Regions from separate parts of the Agarivorans aestuarii genome, predicted to be linked through region 2. Evidence: predicted binding sites of a transcription regulator. Region 2 holds the regulator's gene; each other region holds the start of a gene.
What was found. Region 2 encodes LexA, which represses DNA repair genes until DNA is damaged. Its sites were predicted from a motif close to TACTGTATNNNNATACAGTA; they were not measured.

Region 1 (7,652 bases), 2.0 Mb from region 2:
ATTTAAACGTGATTGGGAAGAGCCCGAGTCGGCTGTTACCCCTGAAGCGCTGTTTAAGCAGCGCCGCAATATTATCAAAGGCTTTGGCGTTGCAGGAGCTGCCAGTTTGCTTCCTGCTACGGGGCACGCTGCCTCTTGGTTTGGTGGTGACGACGAAGAGCCTGCAGCAATAGTGCGACGCGCTCTCAATAAAACCGATATTCCCCCTTTGCATAACGATGCTTTAACGCCAGAGGCAAAAGCCATTAGCCATAATAATTTTTATGAGTTTGGCACCGCTAAAGATGACCCCGTTAAGAACAGCCGCCAGTTTAATCCTAACCCTTGGTCTTTCACCATCGATGGTTTAGTGGAAAAACCACTGACCTTAGATTTAGATGACGTAATGGCTAAAATGGCTCTAGAGCAACGTATTTACCGTTTACGTTGTGTAGAAGCTTGGTCGATGGTTATTCCTTGGGTTGGCTTTTCTTTGAGTGATTTGCTCAAGCAGGTTAAACCTTTGTCATCGGCGCGTTATGTTGCTTTTGAAACGCTGTACGATCCAGAACAAATGCCAGGGCAGAAAAGCCGGTTTGTAGGTGGCGGCATTAATTATCCCTATGTAGAAGGCTTGCGCTTAGATGAAGCGATGAACCCTTTAAGCTTTATGGCAGTGGGCATGTATGGCAAAACCTTACCTGCGCAAAACGGTGCGCCACTGCGCTTAGTTCTGCCTTGGAAGTACGGGTTTAAGAGCATTAAGTCGATAGTGCGAATTCGCTTTACCGATGTAGAGCCGCCCACCACTTGGAATATCCTTTCACCCCATGAGTATGGCTTTTATGCCAATGTTAATCCCAAGGTCGACCATCCTCGATGGAGCCAAGCTTCTGAACGTAGAATTGATGACGCGGGTTTATTGGGACGCAAGCGTATCGATACCGAAATGTTCAATGGTTATGGTGAGCAGGTTGCCCACTTATACAAAAACATGGATTTAACCCGCTACTTCTAATGGTGCTTAGGTGAGTAAAGCTATAAACAAAACGCTTGCCAGCTATCGTTGGCAACTAAAAGGCCTGTTGCATCTGCTGTTATTATGCCCGTTGTTTTATTGTGTTTTAGCGGTCGTTAATGGCTGGTGGGGAGGAGACCCCGTTCAGGCTATTATTCATTACCTAGCGAACAGTGCATTAAACATTTTAGTTATTGCGCTGTGTTTAGCGCCTGTGTCACGCAAGTTTAAATTACCCAGCTTACTAGCTTATCGGCGCTTAATTGGCCTTTATGTTTTCGTTTATGCACTGTTGCATTTAGCGGCTTACTTGGTGATTGACTTAGGTTTAGATTGGCAGCTATTTTGGCAGGAGAATATCCAACGACCTTACATTTGGTTAGGCATGATTGCCTTTGTGGTTTTGCTAGCAATGAGCATTACTTCGCTTAAAGCCTTACAACAAAAACTAGGGCGTCGTTGGCTGCAATTGCATGGCTTTGTTTATCCTATAACCTTGCTTGTTCTGGTTCATTTTTGGTGGTCATTAAAGTCTGGGTGGTTAGAACCGGTGCTTTACTTAGTAGTGGTTGCTGGCTTGTTTTCACTGCGAAAGCTGCAAATTCAGCGTTGGTTGGGTAGTTTTAATAATACCAATCACACTAAGTAAGTGATCAGAAATAACGCAGGAAAAATGCTCGAGAATAAGGCAGGATTTTTCGATAAGTAGTTATTCTACAATCAAAAATTCTAACGCAATTATCGAGTATTTTGACCAGACAGAATGAACAGATACTTAGTTCGATTGGTATAAATAGCTACTTCGGAGTAGGGGCCTTCCACAGTGCGTAGTTGTTTTTGCCATTATGTTTAACTTGGTACATGGCTTGGTCTGCGCGATGGAGAATTTGGTTAAATTCTTCGTTGTGGCGGTGAAAACTGCATATACCAATGCTTAGGCTCACCGAAACTTCAATATGATTAAAACTATGAGTTTGGTTGAAACTATCGAGCAATGTTTTAGCCTGTTGCTCTAGCTGCTCGGTATCACTAAAGGGCAGCAGTATGGCAAACTCATCACCGCCAATGCGCCCTGCCTTTGCGTTTTCAGGACAGCAATCTTGGATACGTTTAGCACAAGCTTTTAGTATTTGATCGCCCGCAGTATGGCCATACTGGTCGTTAATTGGTTTGAATTGATCTAAATCGACAAACATTAAGGTGCCGCCGTTGGCATCTATGGTTTGGCAAAATCGGTTGAACTCCGTTTCAAATGCATGGCGGTTTAGTAAACCCGTTAAGGTGTCATGGTGAGCCAACTTAGATAAGCGGTGTTGGTCTACGCGTAGTTGCGTGACATCGATATGCGTGCCAATCACTCGAAGTGGGTTATTGTCGCGATCATACTCTTGAATGGTACCGCGGTCTTTAATCCAGCGAGTACTGCCATCTTGATGTACCATGCGATATTCAATATTGTATTCATTGCTATGCCCACGAATCATCGATTCAAAAGCATCAATAGCTAGTTCTTTGTCTTCGGGGTGAAGGTTAGATTTCCAATTTTCGTAGAGTGCTTCTTGCTCAGAAGCTGAAATGCCACAAATTTTTCCGTATTCACAATTGTAAAGACTAAGCCTACCACTAGGAATATCCTGCTCCCAAAGCACAAGTCCGCTGTCGTTTAGGGCAATATTAAGAAGGTTTTTAGTGTCATCGAGTTGGGATTGTAGATGCCGATTTTGCTCGCGCAGTTCGGCGATAATCTTGTCGCTTTCATCCATTAATGCGGCTTCACAATGTGTTTACAATTGTAAGCAGTTTATCAAATTTTACTCTCGCTTTCCTATAATTATTTGACTCCCTGGTCAAATCTAAAGGGCGATACAGTTTTTTATTCCGTATCGCCAAGTTTACAAGCTGTTATTTAAGGCCTTAATTCTTACCAAGAACCAGTGCTTGGCATAGATGCCCAAGGCTCTTGTGGAGGTAGAGATTCTCCTTGTTGCAAGAGTTCTACAGAGATCCCATCTGGAGAAACGATAAATGCCATATGGCCGTCTCTTGGTGGGCGGTTAATAGTTATACCGGCATCTTGCAGTTTTTGGCACAAGCCATAAATGTCTTTTACTGACACAGCAATGTGACCAAAGTTACGACCGCCGGTGTAGCTTTCCTGTTGGCCATTTTCATCTGGCCAGTTGTAAGTTAATTCTAAGCAAGGCGCGTTTTCGGCTTTTACTCGCTCAATGTCTTCATCGGCAGCCAAATAGATGAGAGAGAAACGCCCTTGTTCGCTTTCGTAACGACGCACTTCGCTCATGCCAAGTAAATCGCAGTAGAAACGCATGGACTCGTCGAGATCTTTAACTCGAACCATGGTGTGAAGAAACTTCATATTGTCTTCCTGTTAGTTTAATAATGATTAGGTTTTTGCTAATCCTGAGTAACGCAGACATCTTCTTTGGGAATGCAGCTACAACTCAAGATATAGCCTTGTTGTTTTTCATCGTCGGTTAATCCGCTATCTTCTAGTACTTCAACTTCACCACTTTGCAGCTTAACTTTGCAGCTGCCACAAAAGCCGCCACGGCAAGAGTAAGGTAAGTTTAGGCCTGCTTGTTCTGCTTGCTCTAATAAGTTTTGCTGATTGTTGCCTTGAAGGTAGGTATCCCAACTGTCGAATAAAATATTCAGCGCTTTAGTCTCTGAACTCGTGGTAGCGTGATGACCAAAGCTCTCTTCGTAATAATCGTCTTCATGTAAACCTAAGGCTAACAGTTGTTCTTTAGCGCTTTGCATAAAGGTTTGCGGGCCACATACATACACAGCGCGTTGTTCTAAATCTGCTACATCCATTAACATGCCTCGGTTTAGGCGACCTTGATAGCCTTGCCAGTTTTCAGGGGCTTGTTGGGTGAGTGTATAGCGGATACTGCAGTGACTAAAGCTTTGGCTAAGTAGCGCTAGCTCTTGCTCGGCAATGAGGTCATTTTCACTATGAGCACTATGCAAAAACACAATATCTCTGTCGATATTCAAATCACTTAAATAGCGTAGCATCGACAACATAGGGGTAATACCACTACCGGCGGAGAGTAAAAGTAATTTGGCATTGCTACTTTGCTTAACATGAAAATCGCCATCAGGGGCATGGGCTTTTAAGCTCATGCCTGGCTTGAGGGTATCATGAAGCCAGTTAGACACTTGGCCATTAAGCACCCGTTTAACGGTAATGGCTAAGCGTTGTGGGCGAGTAGGGGAGCTAGAAAGCGTGTAGTTGCGGCGCAGTGGCTTTCCGTCAACTTCAAACTCGAAGCCTATATATTGGCCTGGCAAATATTCGCTCAAGGTTTGCTCGGGGGCCTCAAAGATAAAGGTTTTTACATCGTGAGTTTCTTGTTTTACTGCTAAACAACGTAACTCAAGTGCCTCACCTTGTTGCCACTGTTGTTTGTCTGGGGAAGCTTGGCTTCGTTTATTTACGTTTTCTGGGTAACGCTCTGGTGTGCGAGTTTCAAGCACTTCTACTGGGTCGTATAAGCTAATATTTCCGCTGTTAAGCGCAACGACATTTTGCCCAAAATAAAGATTGCCGTCTTCACCTTGGCGATACTTAGCTAGAGTACTAAGTGGTTCTTTGTTGGCATCAAACTCACCAGTGCGCTGGTCAAGGGTGGTAAATACACAACGTGAGCAAGGGTTTTGCACTTCAAATTCTACTTCACCAATCTTAAAGCGCTTCCAGCCGTCCTCGGCAAAAGCATCGGTATTTTTAACCACTAAGTTGGGGCGAAATTGTTCCATGCTGTGTTTGGTGGTAGAGCGTAGGTTCAAGTCTTCAAGTGATGCTTCTGAGATCAGTAACAGTGGGTAACCATCGGCAAAGGCGACTTGGCTTTCACGCTGTTTTACCAAACGAGATGAATGTTCACCAAAAAATACTAAGTGGCATTTTTCCCCCAAATAGCGACTAAACCATTGGTCGTAAGATTCACTGCAATGCTGGGCTTGCACTGTATCCTTCCAAATCATTATCTCTTTATAGTGACTAGAGAACTCGGCATATTGTATCGCTAAGTTTGGCATGTTCTCGGCTCTTAGCTGCAAACCTGTTTGGGTAAGCGCAGCATGAACTTGAGCCAACTTTGGGTGAGTACGTGCGGTAATTTGTTTGCCATCCGGTTGGCAAACCACAAAGCGTCGGTCAAAGGCTAAGCCATGTTCTTCAACAAAGGCATGATTTAGATGAATACCTGCGGTTGATTTGATCGGATAAACACTTAATTGACTAACACGAGCATCATTCACTGCTTGAGCTTCCTTTTGCCTATTTAATCTAGCAATAGTACTCAAGGTGATTTCATCAAGCTATAGCTAACAGCTGGTTTCCTCATGCTATTTGCTAAATTGTTCACTTGGCAAATTGAATACTAATATTTATACTGTTTTTATATACAGTTTTGAGGCGATAGCTGTGGCAGATTTACAGCCAATACAACGTAAAATAATCCATGTAGATATGGACTGTTTTTATGCAGCTGTAGAAATGCGAGACCAGCCAGAGCTAGCCAACGTTCCCTTGGCTGTAGGCGGCATGCGCAGCGGTCGCGGGGTGTTGACGACTTGTAACTACCTTGCGCGTGAATATGGTGTTCGCTCAGCCATGCCAACCCATAAAGCACTGCAACTTTGCCCACATTTGGTATTGGTGCCTCCGCGCATGCAGGTTTATCAGGAAGTGAGCCGAGAGGTACAAAGTGTTTTTCATGATTACGCCGACGCCATTGAGCCATTATCTTTAGATGAAGCCTTTTTGGATGTGAGCAATAGTGAGGCCTGCAAAGGCTCAGCCACTCTTATTGCAGAGCAAATCCGCCAAGATATCTTTGCTAAAACAGGTCTAACAGCTTCTGCTGGTGTAGCACCAGTTAAGTTCTTAGCCAAAATTGCTTCAGACTTAAACAAGCCCAATGGCCTGTATGTAATTAAGCCTGAGCAAGTGAGCGAATTTATCGAGACGCTGGCGTTGGAAAAAATCTCTGGGGTGGGCAAGGTGAGTATTGAAAAGTTGCACCATCAAGGCTTATATACTGGCGGTGATATTCGCCGAGCCGATAAAGATAAGTTAAAGCAACTATTTGGGAAGTTTGGCGAGATGTTATGGTTGCGCTGCCAAGGGGTGGATGAGCGGGCGGTAAGTAACGATCGTAAGCGAAAATCCGTGGCTGTAGAGCGCACCTTTGCCAAAGATGAAGGCAATCCTGCTATTTTGATTGAGCGTTTGTTAGCTTTGCTGCCAGAGTTAAAGCGGCGTAGTGAAAAGCATTTAAAGCAAGCCAAAATGAATAAACTTGGGGTGAAGATTAAGTTTGCTGACTTTCAACAAACCACTAAAGAGCAACAGTGTCAGCGTATTGATGAGTCGGCATTATTAGAATTGTTTGAAGAAGCGTTCGCTAGAGGAAAAGGTAAGGCCGTTCGACTGATAGGTTTACATATTGGTTTGGCCTATGAGCAGCAAAACCAGTCACCACAACTGGTTTTGCCCTTCGAGCCCTTAACTACTTAGTGAGGTCTCGGTCGTAGCTAAGTCGCTTAGCTGTACTTACATTTAAGCCAAAGACTCAAAACGTAGCGATAAGATCTTTGCTTATCTTCATGTTAAGGATGATAGGCAAACAGGCTAATAAACCAGTTTGCTTTTCGCTTAACTAATTAGGCTTTAGCTGGAATGTTGTTAAGTACACTAACTAGTAGTTGCCAGTATTTTTCTACCGCGGCAATTTCTACCTTTTCGTCTGGGCTATGTGGAAACTTAATGGTTGGTCCAAACGATGCCATATCCCACTCTGGGTAAGCGCTTTTAAATAAACCGCATTCTAGGCCGGCGTGAATAACCATTACATTTGGGCACTTGCCAAATAGCTCTTGGTAGCTTTGTTGAACTACGCTTTTCATTACCGAGTCTGCTTCAGGCTTCCAACCAGGGTAAGCGCCAGTATGGCTTACTTCTGCATCGGTTAAGCTGAATAGTGAAGCTAGGCTTGCCTCTACTTGTAAGCGGCTTGAATCAATAAGCGAGCGGACTAAAATTTTAGCGTCGATAGTGGATTCTGTTTGGCTAATTACGCCCAGGTTTAGCGAAGTTTCTACAACACCTGTTACCGTTTGGCTCATGCTCACCACGCCATTGGTGCAGGCATTTAAACTGGCGATAAGTTGTTGAGATAAGTTTGTGCTCAAGCTTTGCTCTGGAGTAGTAAGCTGCTCATTGCTAATGCTTAAGCCTGTTTCAACTAAGCCAAATTCATCGATGAACTGGCTGCGCTGCTGTTCGATAACTTGCTCAAGTTCGGCTTGCTTGGCTGCATTAAATACCAAGGTACAGCTTGCTTCGCGAGGAATGGCATTGCGCAGGCTTCCACCTTGAATCTGGCAAATTACTGGTTCAATGCCTTGCTGCTGCAGAGCTGCTAATAAACGCACTAACAGTTTATTAGCGTTGGCTCGGCCGGTATCAATGTCACAACCTGAGTGACCGCCTTTTAAGCCTTTAACTGTTAACTCTACGGCTAGTTGCTCTGCGTTAGTAGCTTGCTGTTCTAGGGGGAAGCTTACGTTAGTATCGCCGCCGCCAGCACAACCCATATACACTTCACCTTCTTGCTCTGAG
Region 2 (7,652 bases):
CTCCTGAGCTAAGTAAGTCAGCCAAGTTGCTAGCAAACTGCGGAGTGCAATTTGCGGTGATGACTTGTAACACAGCGCACTACTTTAGAGATGAAGTGCAAAAGCATAGCCCAGTGTACTTGCTCGATATGCTGCAAACCACCACCCAGCTTATCAAAGATAAGGATCCAGAATCGATAGTTGGCATCCTATGTACTAACGGCACCTATAACTCTGGTATTTATGACCGTTACTTAGAGCAGGCAAATTTGGTGTTTGTAAAACCACAAGCCTATGACCAGGAGCATTATGTTCACAGTGCTATTTACGGGGAAGTAACCGGTGAAAAAAGTGCGGCTGGGCAAGCTCTGCGACAAGCTAATGGCATTAAATCAGGTGAGTTTGACCGTAATGCTGAGTTGCTAGCAAAAGCCATTGAACCATTGGTAGCAAAAGGGGTAAACACAATTATATTAGGTTGTACCGAGCTTCCTCTGGTAAGAAAGCAACTAGAGCAAGCCTTCCCTAACTTAAATTTTATTGATCCAATGGAAGCGGTGGCAGAACGCGCAGTTGAGATATACCAACAAGCAGAACAAGCCTTAAAACAAGGTGCTTTGACCGAGGTGATTCCTGCAATTAGCGAGATTCATAACAATCAAGATATTGTAAATTATGTGCTAAGCCGCGCTCGCGTTTAAGCTTGTGTTATTCAACCAAGAACGGGTTCTTGGTTGAATAAGCGTGCATTATTGCTAATGCGCTAAGCAAGACTAATTACTTGAATGGGGTTCGGCTACGAAGCCGTTTTATTCTTAGCGTGTTTCCAGTGGCTAATTGCTTGAAGGTGTTCTGGATGAATACCACAACAACCGCCTATGATAGTGGCGCCAAGTCGCTGCCACTGCTTTACAAACTCCAGGTACTCTTCAGCCGACAAACCCTTAGTTTGATTTAATGAGCTATTGGCTTTGTGGCCCGCTTTAATTGGACCAAAGCTATTGGCGTAGGCACCAATTTCTAGCGCTTTTCCAAGCTTTTCACTTAGCACTTTAGTCTGTTTAATCGCCTCTGCCATTACCTCGGGAATAGAGCAGTTAAACAGTATTCCGTCTGCGCCAGCATCACATACTTGTTTTACTGCCTCTGTGACTAACTCGCCAGACCTAAGTTTTACCTGTTCATCGGGAGCATCTTGCAGCGTGAAGGAGTAATACTTTTTCTTGTTGCTGTTTTTAAGAGCGCGCTGAATAGCTGTAAACTCTTCGATGCTAGAAATGGTTTCGGCAATCCAAATATCTACATAGGGTTCTTGGGCGCTTACCAAGGCGTCGAGAATACTCATTGCTTGTTTTGGCTCAAACAAGTCTGGTCGGTAACTGCCTAATACTGGTGGGATAGCGCCGGCAACAATAATGGTGCGGTGGGTATTGCTAAGGGCATCTCTCGCTACAGAGTTTGCAATCTCAGCCGCTTGTTGCGCAAGCATTGCACCCTGGCGCTGAAATAGCTCTTGGCCTAGATGAAAAGGCACACAAGCGTAGCTGTTTACGGTAATTATCTCGGCGCCGGCATCAATAAAGTTTTGATGGGCTTGGCGCACTAAAGCAGGGGATTCAATCAGTGCTTGAGCACTCCATAAAGGTTGTGAAAAAGGTGCGCCCATTCTTTTAAGCTCTCGGCCCATGCCACCATCTAGCACTACTACATGTTTACCCATAACTTCTTATACCACCACTGTGAGCTGTTCGAACTATCATGGTGAGTCTAATTCAAATTCGATATCAAAATAATGAAATTTGTTCATGTTGATTAAGCTAGCTCTACCTTTAAGCATGCTCAATGAAAAAGTTCAAAGCTCTATGAAGTCGTTTAAGGCTAGTAACATCTGGAGGGCATTTTAGCGCTAAAGTGGATTGTAAAAACGCAGCAGCATAGGCTTTATTCATCCCACTGCTTATGAACTACTCTTAAGGCTAGCAAGCACTTAAGTCTTGGCATGAAAGCGGCAAATATAAACCGTATCTTAGTGACCAGTCGCAAAATGATCATTTTGGACCGAGAGGAGCAATACCATTTGCTTCATACGCGCATTTTAAAAAGTGTTCGACACGCCTAATTTAAGCAATAAACGTTTTAGTTGTAGTTATTATCAAACATTGAGAGAACATACATGATGAACAAATTTATAGTTGCCCCCCTTGCCTTAGCCACTTTGAGTATTTGAGCATTGCTAAGGCTCAAATAGAGGTAACTCGCGATAATTATATTGTGGCTGAAACATCTAAATATTTTGCAGTAACCGAAGCTAAAGCAACGGATGGTGTAAATTCTTGGCGGCATTTTCGTGTACCACCGTTAACCGAAGATCAACCTATTGTTCGAATGAACCGTGACACGATCTACTCAACAGCGGTTGTAGATACCGAGAAGGGAGCCAGTATTACCCTTCCTGACTTCGGTGAGCGTTTTGTTATGGTGCAGTTTACTGATGAAAATCATCAAACCTTCGATATGGTATATACCCAAGGCAACGAAACCCTAGAAGTACCAAATTCAACCAAGTTTATGTTTGCTATGGTGCGAGCGTATTTACCGAATATTCACGATCAACAAGAGATTGCAGAGCTTAACAAGTTGCAAGATAAGCTAGTAATTGATGCTGCCTCTAGCGATGATTACCCAATCTTTGCGGGCTACGATTTAGCGACTTTAGCAGCCAAATTAGAGCCGGTGAAAAAAGGCATACTAGAAGAGATAGCAGCACAAGGCGTTGGCGATTCAGAAAAAATGTTTGGCACTAATGATTACACTATTGCAGAAAAGCGAATTCAAGGGGCTGCTTACGGCTGGGGCGGCGCCACCTTTAAAGACAATGTATATCAGTACTCGGCTAACTTTGAATCAACCGAATGTCACTCGGTGACCTTTGAAGATCCTAAGAATAAAGGGTTTTGGTCATTCACCGTTTATAACGATGATGGCTTTATGTTTAATGACGACGCAAGCACCAACAGCGGTGTAGCTAAGCCAAATGCAGATGGTAGTTACAGCGTGTATTTTGGTTGTGATGAAGACAAATACGGCGCAAACAACATTCCGTTAACCGGGCTTAAAGAAGGGCAAGAGTGGAATGTATTGGTTCGTCACTATGCACCAAGCAGCCAACTCGCCGATGATAACATCGACCCCAGTAAAGGCATCATGCCCAGCAAATAAGTAATCTGATTTAGTTACTTATAATATGGGTCTGCACACGCAGGCCTTTTAGTTTGCAACGAGCTTCCAAGCGGATCCTCCGATAAACTTTTCCCAAGTCTAACTACCTTAAGCTAGTTTTTAACTCGCTTATTTGCAAATTGAAGTACCCGATTTAGTCTGAAGGAGTACAAAAAAATGGAGAGATATGACATCGCCATTATATTAGATGTAAGTGGCTTTATTCAGTCGTTATCTTTAACCTCAGCCTTAATTTACACCATTCTTTTTTCAAGGCTTTTCTGAAGTTTATTGGCATCATAGGGTTTCATGGTCTTCCACGTTTGACACTCTTTGCGAGGCCGTCCACAACCTAAGCACCAACCTTTGGGGCCGGAGAAATTACAAACATCAAATATGTAAGGACCGCTTAAGAGTGAAATTATTTATAAAATCGGTTGTAGTTATTACGCGGGTTCATGTTTAGTTTTCCGTTTAAGCAAACTCAAAAACGCTAAAAATTCCGCTTAGTACCGAAATTTAGTGTTAGAAATTCACTTAATAGTGAAATAAATTTTAAAGCTGGTGCGAATGTTTTTGGGTTTTCACTTTTAATTTCAGCAGCTTAAAGTTGGTTCGTGTTCGAGCGGAAAATTTCAATTTTTCGTATGTTTTCGCGTCATGTTTTACGGTTAAAAGTAGCGCTATAAAAAACCTTTCTAACTCAGTTTTTGTCCAGAGATTTGTTATACCAGTCGATAGGCTAACAAGGTTTTGCCCCATTATGTGTTAACTATAGAGTAAAGGCTTTCGCCTGCGGCGACGTCATTTTTCTTTGACGAGCAAAGAAAAACGAAGCAAAAAGAAAACTCGCCCTGCATCTTCTTAGATCCTCCGTTGCGCATTCGCAAGGGAGTTGAAGTAACTCGCTACGCTCAAACAGACTTCAACTCTGCTCCCTTGTTCATTTGCGCTACTCGGCGAAGATGATGGGATTGAAAAGCATGGTCTTGGCTATAGAGTGTGTGAAACGGTTTTGTCCAATAGCGAGTTAGCTTTACTCTTCGTATCTTTCTTTTATCCTGAATTCTATCTATTTGTGACTGGTGTCACGAAATATCGGGTGTAGTTTCAAAGTAGCGGAAAGAATTCCAATGAAACTGAATCCTACAAATAAGTCACTGATTTAGATAAAGCCTTGCTTCATTATCTATGCTGTATATACTAACAGTGCGCTGTATAAACCTACAGGTAAATTATGAAGCCCTTAACACCTCGTCAAACCGAAGTCTTTGAACTTATTCGCCGCCATATTTCCGATACCGGAATGCCGCCAACTCGCGCAGAAATTGCCAAGGAGTTGGGCTTTCGCTCAGCTAATGCGGCTGAAGAGCACTTACGTGCTTTAGCTAAAAAGGGCGCTATTGAGATGATCCCGGGGGCTTCGCGTGGTATCCGTTTAAGTGAAGCGTACTTGCCCGCCAGTGCCAATGAGTCTGCGGCCGAGGAAGCAGAGCCGGGTTTACCTTTAATTGGCCAAGTGGCTGCCGGTGAGCCTATTTTGGCGCAAGAGCATGTAGAGTCGCACTATGCGGTAGATGCTAATCTGTTTAACCCGCATGCAGATTATTTGCTGCGGGTGCAAGGTATGAGCATGAAGGATATTGGCATAATGGATGGTGATTTACTGGCTGTGCATAAAACCAATGATGTTCACAACGGCCAAGTGGTGGTGGCGCGTTTAGAAGACGATGTTACGGTTAAGCGTTTTGAGCGCGACGGTAAAATGGTTTACCTGCATCCAGAGAATGAAGAACTCTCTACTATTGAAGTTGATTTAGAATATCAAAGCATCGAAATTGAAGGTTTAGCGGTAGGCATTATTCGCACTGCCGATTGGATGTAAGCCTTACATAGCAATAAGTTCCGCCTTTTTTAAGCCCAAATCAGCCTGATTTGGGCTTTTGTCGTTAGCATCACATCTTTCGTGTTTATCCATAAAAATCTCAACAATATATTTACATTTCTTTAACTTAGGGGTTAATTTATAAGCAGTAGCTTGTATTTAGCTGTTGCTGTCTACTACTTTTGGGGTGGGGGATTTCCCTTTTTCTGCAGCTACTTTCCTAGTTTGGAGAGTTGTTGTCGTTGGCTACTAGCAAAGGAGAGCGCTGTGGGCCGATGGATTCAGCTAATAATGCTGACATTCTTTTCGTCGCAAGTATTTGCGCAAGAAATGTCATTCAACTTACGTCCGGGTGTTACCGCCATTAGTGAGCAGGTTTATGGCCTGCACATGACAATTTTTTATATTTGTTGTGCTATTGGGGTGCTGGTGTTTGGCGCCATGTTCTGGGCTATTTTTCATCATCGCAAGTCTAAAGGGGCCAAGCCGGCTCAATTTCATGAAAGTACCAAAGTAGAAATTATTTGGACCATCGTTCCTTTCATTATTTTGATAGGGATGGCGATTCCTGCCACTAAAACCCTGTTGGCCATGGAAGATCCTTCCGATGCCGATATCACCATTCAAGTAACAGGGTCCCAGTGGAAGTGGCATTACAAATACTTTGACCGTGAACTGGAATTCTACAGTGTGCTGGCATCTGATATGGATGAAGTTAACGGCAAGCTGGAAAAACGCAAAAACTACTTGCTTGAGGTAGACCGTCCGCTGGTATTGCCCATCGATAAAAAAGTGCGGTTCTTGATGACTTCAGAAGATGTTATCCACTCCTGGTGGGTACCTGATTTTGCAGTTAAGAAAGACGCCAACCCAGGCTTTATTAATGAGGCTTGGACCATCATTGATAAACCCGGCATATACCGCGGCCAGTGTGCTGAGTTATGTGGTAAAGACCACGGTTTTATGCCGATTGTGGTTATTGCTAAAACTCAGGCCGACTACGATACCTGGTTAGCCGAAGAAGAAGCGGCTTATCTAGCTAAGAAAGCCCAAGAGTTGGAGCTGGTGGCTATGACCATGGAACAAGATGAGCTGATGTCGCTGGGCAAAAAAGTCTACGACAAAAGCTGTGCGGCTTGTCACCAAGTTAATGGTGAAGGTTTACCGGGTGTATTCCCTGGTCTTAAAGACAGCCCAATTGCGGTGGGGGATGTAACTAAACACATCGAAGTGGTTGTACACGGGGTACCAGGCACTGCAATGCAAGCCTTTGGTAAACAGCTAGGTTTAAAAGAACTGGCTGCTGTAATTACTTACGAGCGCAATGCTTGGGGTAATGATACCGGTGATTTAGTGCAGGCCAAGGATGTTGTGGCCGTGCAAAACGCAGCGCAGTAGGGAGAGAAATAATGAGCACGATTAGTGACGTTCATGCTGACCATGACGAGCACCATCACGGCGCCCCTCGCGGCCTTATGCGTTGGGTATTAACCACTAACCACAAAGACATTGGCTCTATGTATTTGTGGTTCAGTTTTGCCATGTTTATTACCGGTGGCGCAATGGCTATGGTTATTCGCGCAGAACTGTTTCAACCTGGCTTACAGCTGGTTGAACCTAACTTTTTTAACCAAATGACCACCATGCATGGCCTTATTATGGTGTTTGGTGCAGTAATGCCAGCCTTTACTGGATTGGCTAACTGGCTGATTCCAATGATGATTGGCGCGCCAGATATGGCCTTACCTCGGATGAATAACTGGAGCTTCTGGATTCTACCTTTTGCTTTCACCATGCTGTTAGCTTCGTTATTTATGGAAGGCGGTGGCCCCAACTTTGGTTGGACTTTCTACGCACCGCTTTCTACTAACTACAGCCCTGATAGTACTGCCTTGTTTGTATTCTCGGTGCATATTATGGGCATCAGTTCGATTATGGGGGCGATCAATGTGATTGTAACCATTATGAACTTACGTGCACCCGGCATGACTTACATGAAGTTACCGCTATTTGTGTGGACTTGGTTTATTACCGCATTTTTGTTGATTGCTGTGATGCCGGTATTAGCGGGTGCAGTGACCATGGTGCTTACAGACAAGTATTTTGGCACGTCGTTTTTTGATGCCGCCGGCGGGGGAGACCCTGTACTGTTTCAGCACATATTCTGGTTCTTTGGCCACCCCGAAGTTTACATTATGATTTTGCCGTCATTCGGCATTATCTCGGCGATTGTTCCAGCCTTCTCTCGTAAAAGGTTATTTGGTTATGCCTCGATGGTTTACGCCACTGCATCTATTGCTGGTTTAAGCTTCATTGTGTGGGCGCACCATATGTTTACTACTGGTATGCCTGTTGCGGCTGAGTTGTTCTTCATGTTTTGTACCATGCTGATCTCGGTGCCTACTGGGGTGAAGGTATTTAACTGGGTAGCCACCATGTGGCGCGGTTCAATGACCTTTGAAACGCCGATGTTATTCGCACTGGCCTTTATTGTGCTGTTCACCATAGGTGGGTTCTCGGGATTAATGCTGGCGATTACGCCGGTGGACTTCCAATATCACGACACTTA
Region 3 (7,652 bases), 1.8 Mb from region 2:
GTTTGTTCAAACACCAAACTGGCTCTCTTCATTTTTTCGATGGTGGTTTCCACCGAGAGCATTTGATTGAATAAAGCAGGAAGTTTGTAGTCAATATTTAGCGAACGCACCACAAAACATAAATCTTGTTTCATTAGTACGTCTTGATCATAGCCTAAGTCACGAAGCCACTCTGTACGGCCCCGTTCGAAGTACTTTATGTGGTTGGCATGATAAACAACCCCGCCAGCATCGGTATCTTCGTAGTAAACCCGAACAGCTAAAACCGACATTACATCTATCCCAAATATATAATTACAAATTACTATACACAGGCTGGTGCCCAAGGTTAAGACTCTAAACACTTAATTTAGATAATTGACAAAGAAAACTGAGATAACGGCTTAAAATTAAACACTTTAAGCCTATTTTTTAGCAATGCTGTCGTTATTAAACGACAGCGTTTTTATCGTTTAGGAAGGTCTAAACCGAGGTGTAAATAGGCTTTATCACTAGCGATACGCCCACGAGGAGTGCGTTGCAAAAAACCCTGTTGAATTAAGAATGGTTCAAGCACATCTTCTATGGTTTCTTTATCTTCGCCAATTGCAGCTGCCAAGTTGTCTAAACCCACCGGGCCACCAGCAAAAGTCTCGGTAATCGCTTTAAGCAACTTGGTATCCATGTAGTCAAAGCCTGCACTGTCTACACTAAGCAAATCAAGAGCTTGGGCTGCAATCTTCTGAGTCACCTTTCCGTCGAACTTAACATCTGCAAAATCGCGTACCCTACGTAACAAACGATTTGCAATACGAGGAGTGCCTCGGGAACGTTTTGCTACTTCCCAAGCGCCTTCTTCATCTAAGTCTAAATTAAGATAATGGGCACTTCGTTTAACGATATCGGCTAAGTCCTTAGTTTTGTAAAACTCTAAGCGTTGCACAATGCCAAAACGGTCACGTAAAGGAGAAGTAAGCATACCTGCGCGGGTGGTTGCACCGATAAGGGTAAACGGTGGTAAGTCTAGCTTAATTGACCGCGCCGCAGGGCCCTCGCCTATCATAATATCCAACTGATAATCTTCCATGGCAGGGTAAAGCACTTCTTCTACCACGGCACTTAAACGGTGGATCTCATCAATAAACAATACATCGCCTGGTTCTAGATTGGTTAGTAGCGCCGCTAAATCACCGGCTTTTTCTAACACCGGTCCAGAAGTAGTTTTAATATTTACGTCTAGCTCGTTGGCCACAATGTTAGCCAAAGTAGTTTTACCTAAGCCGGGCGGGCCAAATATAAGTAAATGGTCTAGGGCATCATCACGACGGCGAGCGGCTTCAATAAATATTTCTAACTGTTCTACAACCGCTTGTTGACCAGTGTAATCTTCAAGCTTTTTGGGCCTAATCGCGCGATCAACTGTTTCTTCTTCTACTATTGGCGTGGCTGCTACTAAACGGTCAGCTTCAATCATCTAAAATACCTTTGTTACAGTGCCGCTTTTAAGGCTTCTCTGATCAGCTCTTCACTGCTCATGCCATTGGTCCACACTAGTTTAACCAACTTATCTGCTTGGTTACCTTTGTAACCCAAAGACTCTAGCGCTGCGGTAGCTTCATCTTTAGGATCTACACTTGCGTGTAAGGGTAAATCTCCATGGCTACTTAGGCTATCACTTATTGGCGTTTCTGGAAGTTCTACGTTCCAGTTTTTCAAGCGGTCTTTCATTTCGACTAGCAAGCGTTCAGCAGTTTTCTTACCGATGCCAGGCACTTTTACTAAGCTTGATAAGTCTTCATGTTTAACGGCAAACACAAACTGCTCACAACTTAAGCCCGATAGTATGGCTAAGGCTACTTTAGGACCAATACCATTTACCTTGATCAATTCTCTAAATAAGGAGCGAGAAGCCTTATCATGAAAACCATAAAGCAACTGGGCATCTTCTCGCACAATAAAGTGAGTTAACAAGCGCACAGACTCACCCAGTTCAGGTAATTGATAAAAACAGTTCATGGGTAATTGAATCTCGTAGCCTACTCCGGCTACGTCAATTAAAACAAACGGTGGGACTTTTTCTTCTAAGGTACCTTTAATGGTAGCGATCACTGCATAGACTCCTAAACTAACTGCGCTTAGCTTAACCTAAAGACTGGATATACATCCAGTCTTTTACAGTTAATTTGTCTGAGAATTCGCTAACAATTGGCTGCAAACAGCTTATTAATAGCTCACCCGTTTTAAGCCTTAGTCCCTCTACAACGATTGATGTTTGTGTACTAAATTCCAATCGGCCAGTACCGCATAGGCTGCTGGAATAATAAACAACACCATCATGGTAGAAGCAATAATACCAAACACTATCGACACCACGATAGGCTGCACAACTTGAGCCTGTAAGCTGGTTTCGAGTAAAAGCGGAAGCAAGCCGGCAGCAGTGGTTAAGGAGGTTAAAAACACCGCTCTAAAACGCTCTTTGCTTGCGTTAACAACAGCCTGATAAACGTCATCCCCTTCATCCAAGTGGTGCCGGATATACTGCACCAGCAATATAGAGTCATTTGTTACAATGCCCGCTAAGGAAATAAAGCCCAAAATAGACGGCATGCTTAAGTTATGGCCTAACAAAAAGTGGCCCCACAATACGCCTATTAAGGCCATGGGAATAACCGTAAGCACCACCACTGGCTCTAAATAACTTCTAAACTGGAAGCTCAAAATAGCAAAAACCCCAAAAATACCAATGGCAAAACTTTTACTTAATGAAGCCCCTACTTTGGCACTTTCTTTAGCCTCTCCTTCAAAATCAACACGCAAACCAGGAAACTGCTTCTGAAGCTCAGGCAGATAACTCCCTTGTACCAATTGCATCACTTCATTGGTATTCGCTACCCGGGTATCGACATCAGCCATTACCGTTACTGTACGCAAGCTATTAATGCGCTGGATACGCACATAAGCCCGTTGATACTCAATGTTTGCGATGGACGATAAAGGTACTTGTTGGCCATCGGCCAGCACAATCGGAAAGTTAGCTAATGCTTGTAAGCTTCCGGACTGTTGCTTGTTTAACCTTACATCAATTTGCATATTCTCTGGGCCAATCTGAAACTCATCAGCTATGGTACCTTGGTAAGAAGCACGAAGTTGTTCCGCCACCATTTGGCCGTTAACCATAAACGACTCCGCCCCTCCTCGAAGTGAAATCACTACCTCTTCTTTACCAGGGCGCATGTCATCTAGAATGCTGTTCACACCTTGGAACTTACCTAGGTAAGCCTGCAGCTCAACCGATGCAGATTTTAAAGTATCAAGATTGGAGTGTTGTAAACGCACTTCAATCGCCCGCCCAGCTGGGCCCATTGTCGGTTGGGTAAAAGCTAAAGCTAAAGGTAATGCTTGATCACCTACCTGTTCCCGCCAAGCAGCAATGAAATCTTCTATGTAACTATTGCGGACCTCTGCAGAAAGCAGATCTAGGCGCACGGTAGCCACGTGAGGGCCTGACTCTCCGGCATCAGCATTAAAATTGTATTGCGCGGTTATATCGTGGATCAGCGTTTGCGGCTCGTTGTTATTGTTGGTGAACTCTTTCCCAACCAGCTGCGCTGCATTAACAATTTCCGTCACTAAGGCTTCGGTTTGGCTTAAACTTGAGCCTGGCGGCAGAATAATTCTGGCTTCTGCGATGTCACCGTCTAATTCTGGAAAGGCGGTGAATTTTACCAATCCGCTAATCACCAAAGAGAACGACAACAGCAACAAGCCCAAAGTTGCACCAAGTGAAATGTAACGCCACTTCACTATGAAGGTAACGGCTGGAACAAGTTTATTTAGTCGAAAACTTTCGAAAGCATTTAGAAATTTTGCTTTAAAGCCACTTGTGGGCCTTTCAATACCCTGATGCTGCAAGGTATGACGAAGGTGGTTAGGCAGGATCAAAAACGCTTCTACCAAGCTAATGCAAAGTACTAATAACAAAGCCATGGGCACCACGCTTAATACTGCACCCATTTGCCCGTCTAACCACATTAAACTACCCAATACAAAAATTGTGGTGAAGAACGACGAGATAACCCCAGGCGCAGCTTTTTTAACCCCTTTAACCACTGCTTGGTCGGCGCTTAGCCCTCGCTCTAGGTGAGCGGCAATCGATTCCGCAATAACAATCGCATCATCCATCATGATGCCAATAGCCATAAGTAGGCCTACCAGCGTCATAATATTTATCGACAGCCCAAATACCGACATCAGGAACAAACCACCCATAAAGGCAACCGGTAAGCCTGCAGCTATCCAGAACGAGTATCGCAACGAGAAAAACAGCCACATACTCAAAAACACCAAGATAATCCCTTGCCAACCATTCTTAAGCATCATGTTTAAGCGATCGCTTAATAGCGAAGACATGTCATTGGTGAGGGTTAAGCTCACCCCCTCAGGGCTAATAAGCCTTTGGTCGTCGACAAACTGCTGTACCGATTGTTTGATGCGCAAGGCATCATCGGCTTTATTTTTGCTAATTTTGAGTACTGCAGAAGGAAGGTTGTTGAACAGTATTTTCTCTTCATCTAATTCAAACCTGTCGCTGATGCTGGCGATATCTCCCAAGTACACCACGCTGCCATTGTTATCTGATGCAATTACCGTTTTAGCTAAGGCAAGAGGATCACGCTTACGTTGATCAAAACGAATCAATAAGTTTTTATCTGTAAGCTCTATGGTCCCGGCCGGCAAATTAATGTTTTGCTGGCTAATGGTATTGGCAACGTCATTAACGCTTAGGTTTAACCTGCGCAGCGCTGTTTGATCTAATTCAACCCGCAACTGATGATCTGAGAAACCACTCACGCTCACCATGGCCACGCCGTAATCTACCTTTAGGCTTTGTTTAAGCTCTTCGGCGTAGGCTTTCAAATCAGGCCAAGACGCTGGCGCGCTAATGGCAATATCTACAACGGGTTCCGCCCAGTCCATTTCTTTAACCACTGGCGGTTCAATTTGCTCAGGAAAATCCTTAATGGCGTTGATTTCAGTTTGAATATCCACCAACATTCGGCCAACGTCGGCGTTACCGTCAAGTTTCACTACTAGTGAGCCTAGCCCTTCAACCGCTTCACAACGGGTTTCTTCGATGCTCGATAAACCATCTACAGCATCTTCCATACGCATACATAAGCTTTCCTCTACTTCACTGGGTGAAGCGCCGGGATAAACCACAGTTGCGATAATGAAAGGGTTAGTAAATTCAGGAAAGGTTTCTCGCTTCAAGGTGCCTAAACTACTGAAGCCAAGCAGCAGAAAACTCACCATAACCAAGTTTGCTAAGGTAGGATGGCGAATAAAGAAATTAAGCATTTGGCGCTTCCTCTACTCGCAGGCTCATCCCCTCTACCGCTGGAATAAGATCATTAAGAATCAGCTGCTCACCACTGCTAATATCTCCGCTGATTGCCACACCCTGCTCAGTTCTAAATATCACAGTCACTGGAACAATGTTCAGCTTGTCTTCGCTGTCCATCAGGTAAATATTGCTGCCGTGCAACGCTCTTTCTGGCACCACAAAGTGTTGCTGCGGATAGCCCTTTATCGTCGCTTGTACATACATGCCCTTAGTCAATGGGATTTGTTGAGCTAAATCCATGCTGGCAATGTCTTGTGCGACTTCTAAGAACATGCCAACGGTGGCTTGTTCAACACTTACTGACTCAGCTACACGGGTTACTTTGGCTGGCCAACGATATTCTATTCCCGAAGCCACTAGGCTTATCGATGCTTCAAATTCTAATTCGTCAATAGATGGCAAGCCCAAGGCGTTTTGATAATGCTGTACACTGCTCACTAGATGGCGCATATCATTGAGTGACAACTGCACGTCTGCCACCATCACATCCAGCTTTTGCGCTACCACCATTACCGATTGCAAATTAACTACTTGTTCGGTTTCAATATTTACTTCAGCAATTTTGGCGTCAAAAGGCAGCACAATCTCCGTTTTACTAAGTTGACGCTGGGCATCTTCAAACTTGGCTTTTTCTACTGCGAGTTGTGCTTCAGCAACTCGCTTATCATCGGGGATGAGTTGCAAGGCATTCTCAAGCTCTTGAACCACGTTATTTTGAATTAATACATTTTGCTTTTGGTTTTCTAGCTCCGAGCTAGAAATCAGGTTCTGATCCTTAAGCTTTTGTTTACGTTTGAACTCTTCATCTACCAACAAAGCGCGTTGGCGCTCAATATCTAAGCTGGTTTTTAAGTTGGTTTCTTCTTGAGTTAAACGAGCCAGCTGAGTCATGCTTGCGTTTAAATTGGCCTCTGCTTGCACCATTTTTAAGCTGTACTCAAGAGGGTCAATTTTAAGTAACAGCGTACCCTTGGGTAAAAATCTCCCTTCTTCTAACAAGGGATGGCGATAAACTAGGTTGCCACTCACTTCTGCAACAGCTTCCCAGCTCGTTTTAGGCTCCACTCTACCGTAAGCAATGGCCAAAGGTGCTGCAGCTTGTTGCTTTAGTTCCGTCACTTCAACCAATCGAGACGACTGATGCTGAGCATTTAATGGCGCCACTTCTTTAGTCGTAATGGCGAGAACTAGAAAAAAAATACCAATAGCAATGCCTGGGAAAATCAACCAAGGTTTATTGAGCTGCATTACGTTGTTCCTTTGATTTAAACAATCCACGCTCAAGCAACTGAACGTTGTGATCGGCAAGTTTTAAAAATTTTTGTTTCGATAATTCAATTTGATTAGCTTCCAATAAACGCTCAGGCATTAAGAATGGAAACACCATCAAACTAAGAAAGCTAATTTGCGCCATCTCTGGGTCTATGCCTTCTATTAAAGCCTTTTTGTTTACCAACTGTTCAAACAATGCTTTGCTTTTAAACCGCCCCATGTTGCTTATCATAAGTTCTAGTTGCTGAGCACTTTCGTGCTCTCTAGGTAAGCCCGACAATTTGTATATGAGTTTAGGAAAATATGGGTTTTCCACCATGGTGGTGTAGTAGCCGCGCATTACCTTGCCTAAATCACTTATATCGGTATTTTGCTTGCCCTGCTGTAAAGCATTAAACACCGGATTAGAGACATTTTTTAACATCTCTCCAAATAACTGGGCTTTAGAGCCAAAGTAATAACGAATTAGCGCAGCATCAACTGCCGCTTTATTAGCTATCATGCGTATCGATACTTTGTCGTAATCAAGTTTTGCGAAGAGCTGGGTTGCCGCTTCCAGCAACTTTTCTCTGGCTTTACTATCGCCTTTTGGTCGTCCAACAGGGTTCTTTGGGCTCATAAACTTTTGAATTATTCATCAGATGTAGAATTAATAATAAGACATAACTGAGTTTGCTGCGCCTAGTTAAATTCTTCACTAGCTAGTTTTCAATGAATTTTACCTTGATTTACAATACAAACAGCGACTTACCAGCAATTATTATTTGGCTTAATGTACTTTAAGATAGCAATATCAATAAAATGATAACTTCCTCAATTTGAGCTTAGAAGTCTCTAGGATCTTGAATAAGTTTAAGCAACAATGCTAATCAAATAAGGTTCTTCGAACGGAGTGCTAATGACTGGCAAAAGTGAGTTAAAAATTGGTTTAGCGCTTGGAAGTGGCGCAGCAAGAGGTTGGTCACACCTCGGTGTGATTATGGCACTGCAAGATATG

Region 1: the regulator LexA is predicted to act here: its motif matches at 5,420-5,439, upstream of dinB (DNA polymerase IV).
Region 3: the regulator LexA is predicted to act here: its motif matches at 2,130-2,149, upstream of ruvA (Holliday junction branch migration protein RuvA).

What each region holds. Positions count from the first base shown of each region.
Region 1 covers NZ_AP023033.1:3,095,467-3,103,118, reverse strand. The annotation lists gene msrP (protein-methionine-sulfoxide reductase catalytic subunit MsrP) at 1-997, shown strand, start outside; gene K5609_RS14400 (protein-methionine-sulfoxide reductase heme-binding subunit MsrQ) at 1,008-1,646, shown strand; gene K5609_RS14395 (GGDEF domain-containing protein) at 1,795-2,760, opposite strand; gene gloA (lactoylglutathione lyase) at 2,919-3,374, opposite strand; gene K5609_RS14385 (hybrid-cluster NAD(P)-dependent oxidoreductase) at 3,413-5,287, opposite strand; gene dinB (DNA polymerase IV) at 5,454-6,548, shown strand; gene K5609_RS14375 (aminoacyl-histidine dipeptidase) at 6,695-7,652, opposite strand, start outside.
Region 2 covers NZ_AP023033.1:392,484-400,135, forward strand. The annotation lists gene K5609_RS01845 (aspartate/glutamate racemase family protein) at 1-680, shown strand, start outside; gene K5609_RS01850 (homocysteine S-methyltransferase family protein) at 776-1,699, opposite strand; gene K5609_RS01855 (DUF1254 domain-containing protein) at 2,203-3,198, shown strand; gene K5609_RS01860 (DUF1289 domain-containing protein) at 3,453-3,623, opposite strand; gene lexA (transcriptional repressor LexA) at 4,436-5,083, shown strand; gene coxB (cytochrome c oxidase subunit II) at 5,375-6,481, shown strand; gene ctaD (cytochrome c oxidase subunit I) at 6,493-7,652, shown strand, end outside.
Region 3 covers NZ_AP023033.1:2,174,838-2,182,489, reverse strand. The annotation lists gene ybgC (tol-pal system-associated acyl-CoA thioesterase) at 1-272, opposite strand, end outside; gene ruvB (Holliday junction branch migration DNA helicase RuvB) at 446-1,453, opposite strand; gene ruvA (Holliday junction branch migration protein RuvA) at 1,468-2,088, opposite strand; gene K5609_RS10145 (efflux RND transporter permease subunit) at 2,236-5,337, opposite strand; gene K5609_RS10140 (efflux RND transporter periplasmic adaptor subunit) at 5,330-6,631, opposite strand; gene K5609_RS10135 (TetR/AcrR family transcriptional regulator) at 6,618-7,274, opposite strand; gene rssA (patatin-like phospholipase RssA) at 7,554-7,652, shown strand, end outside.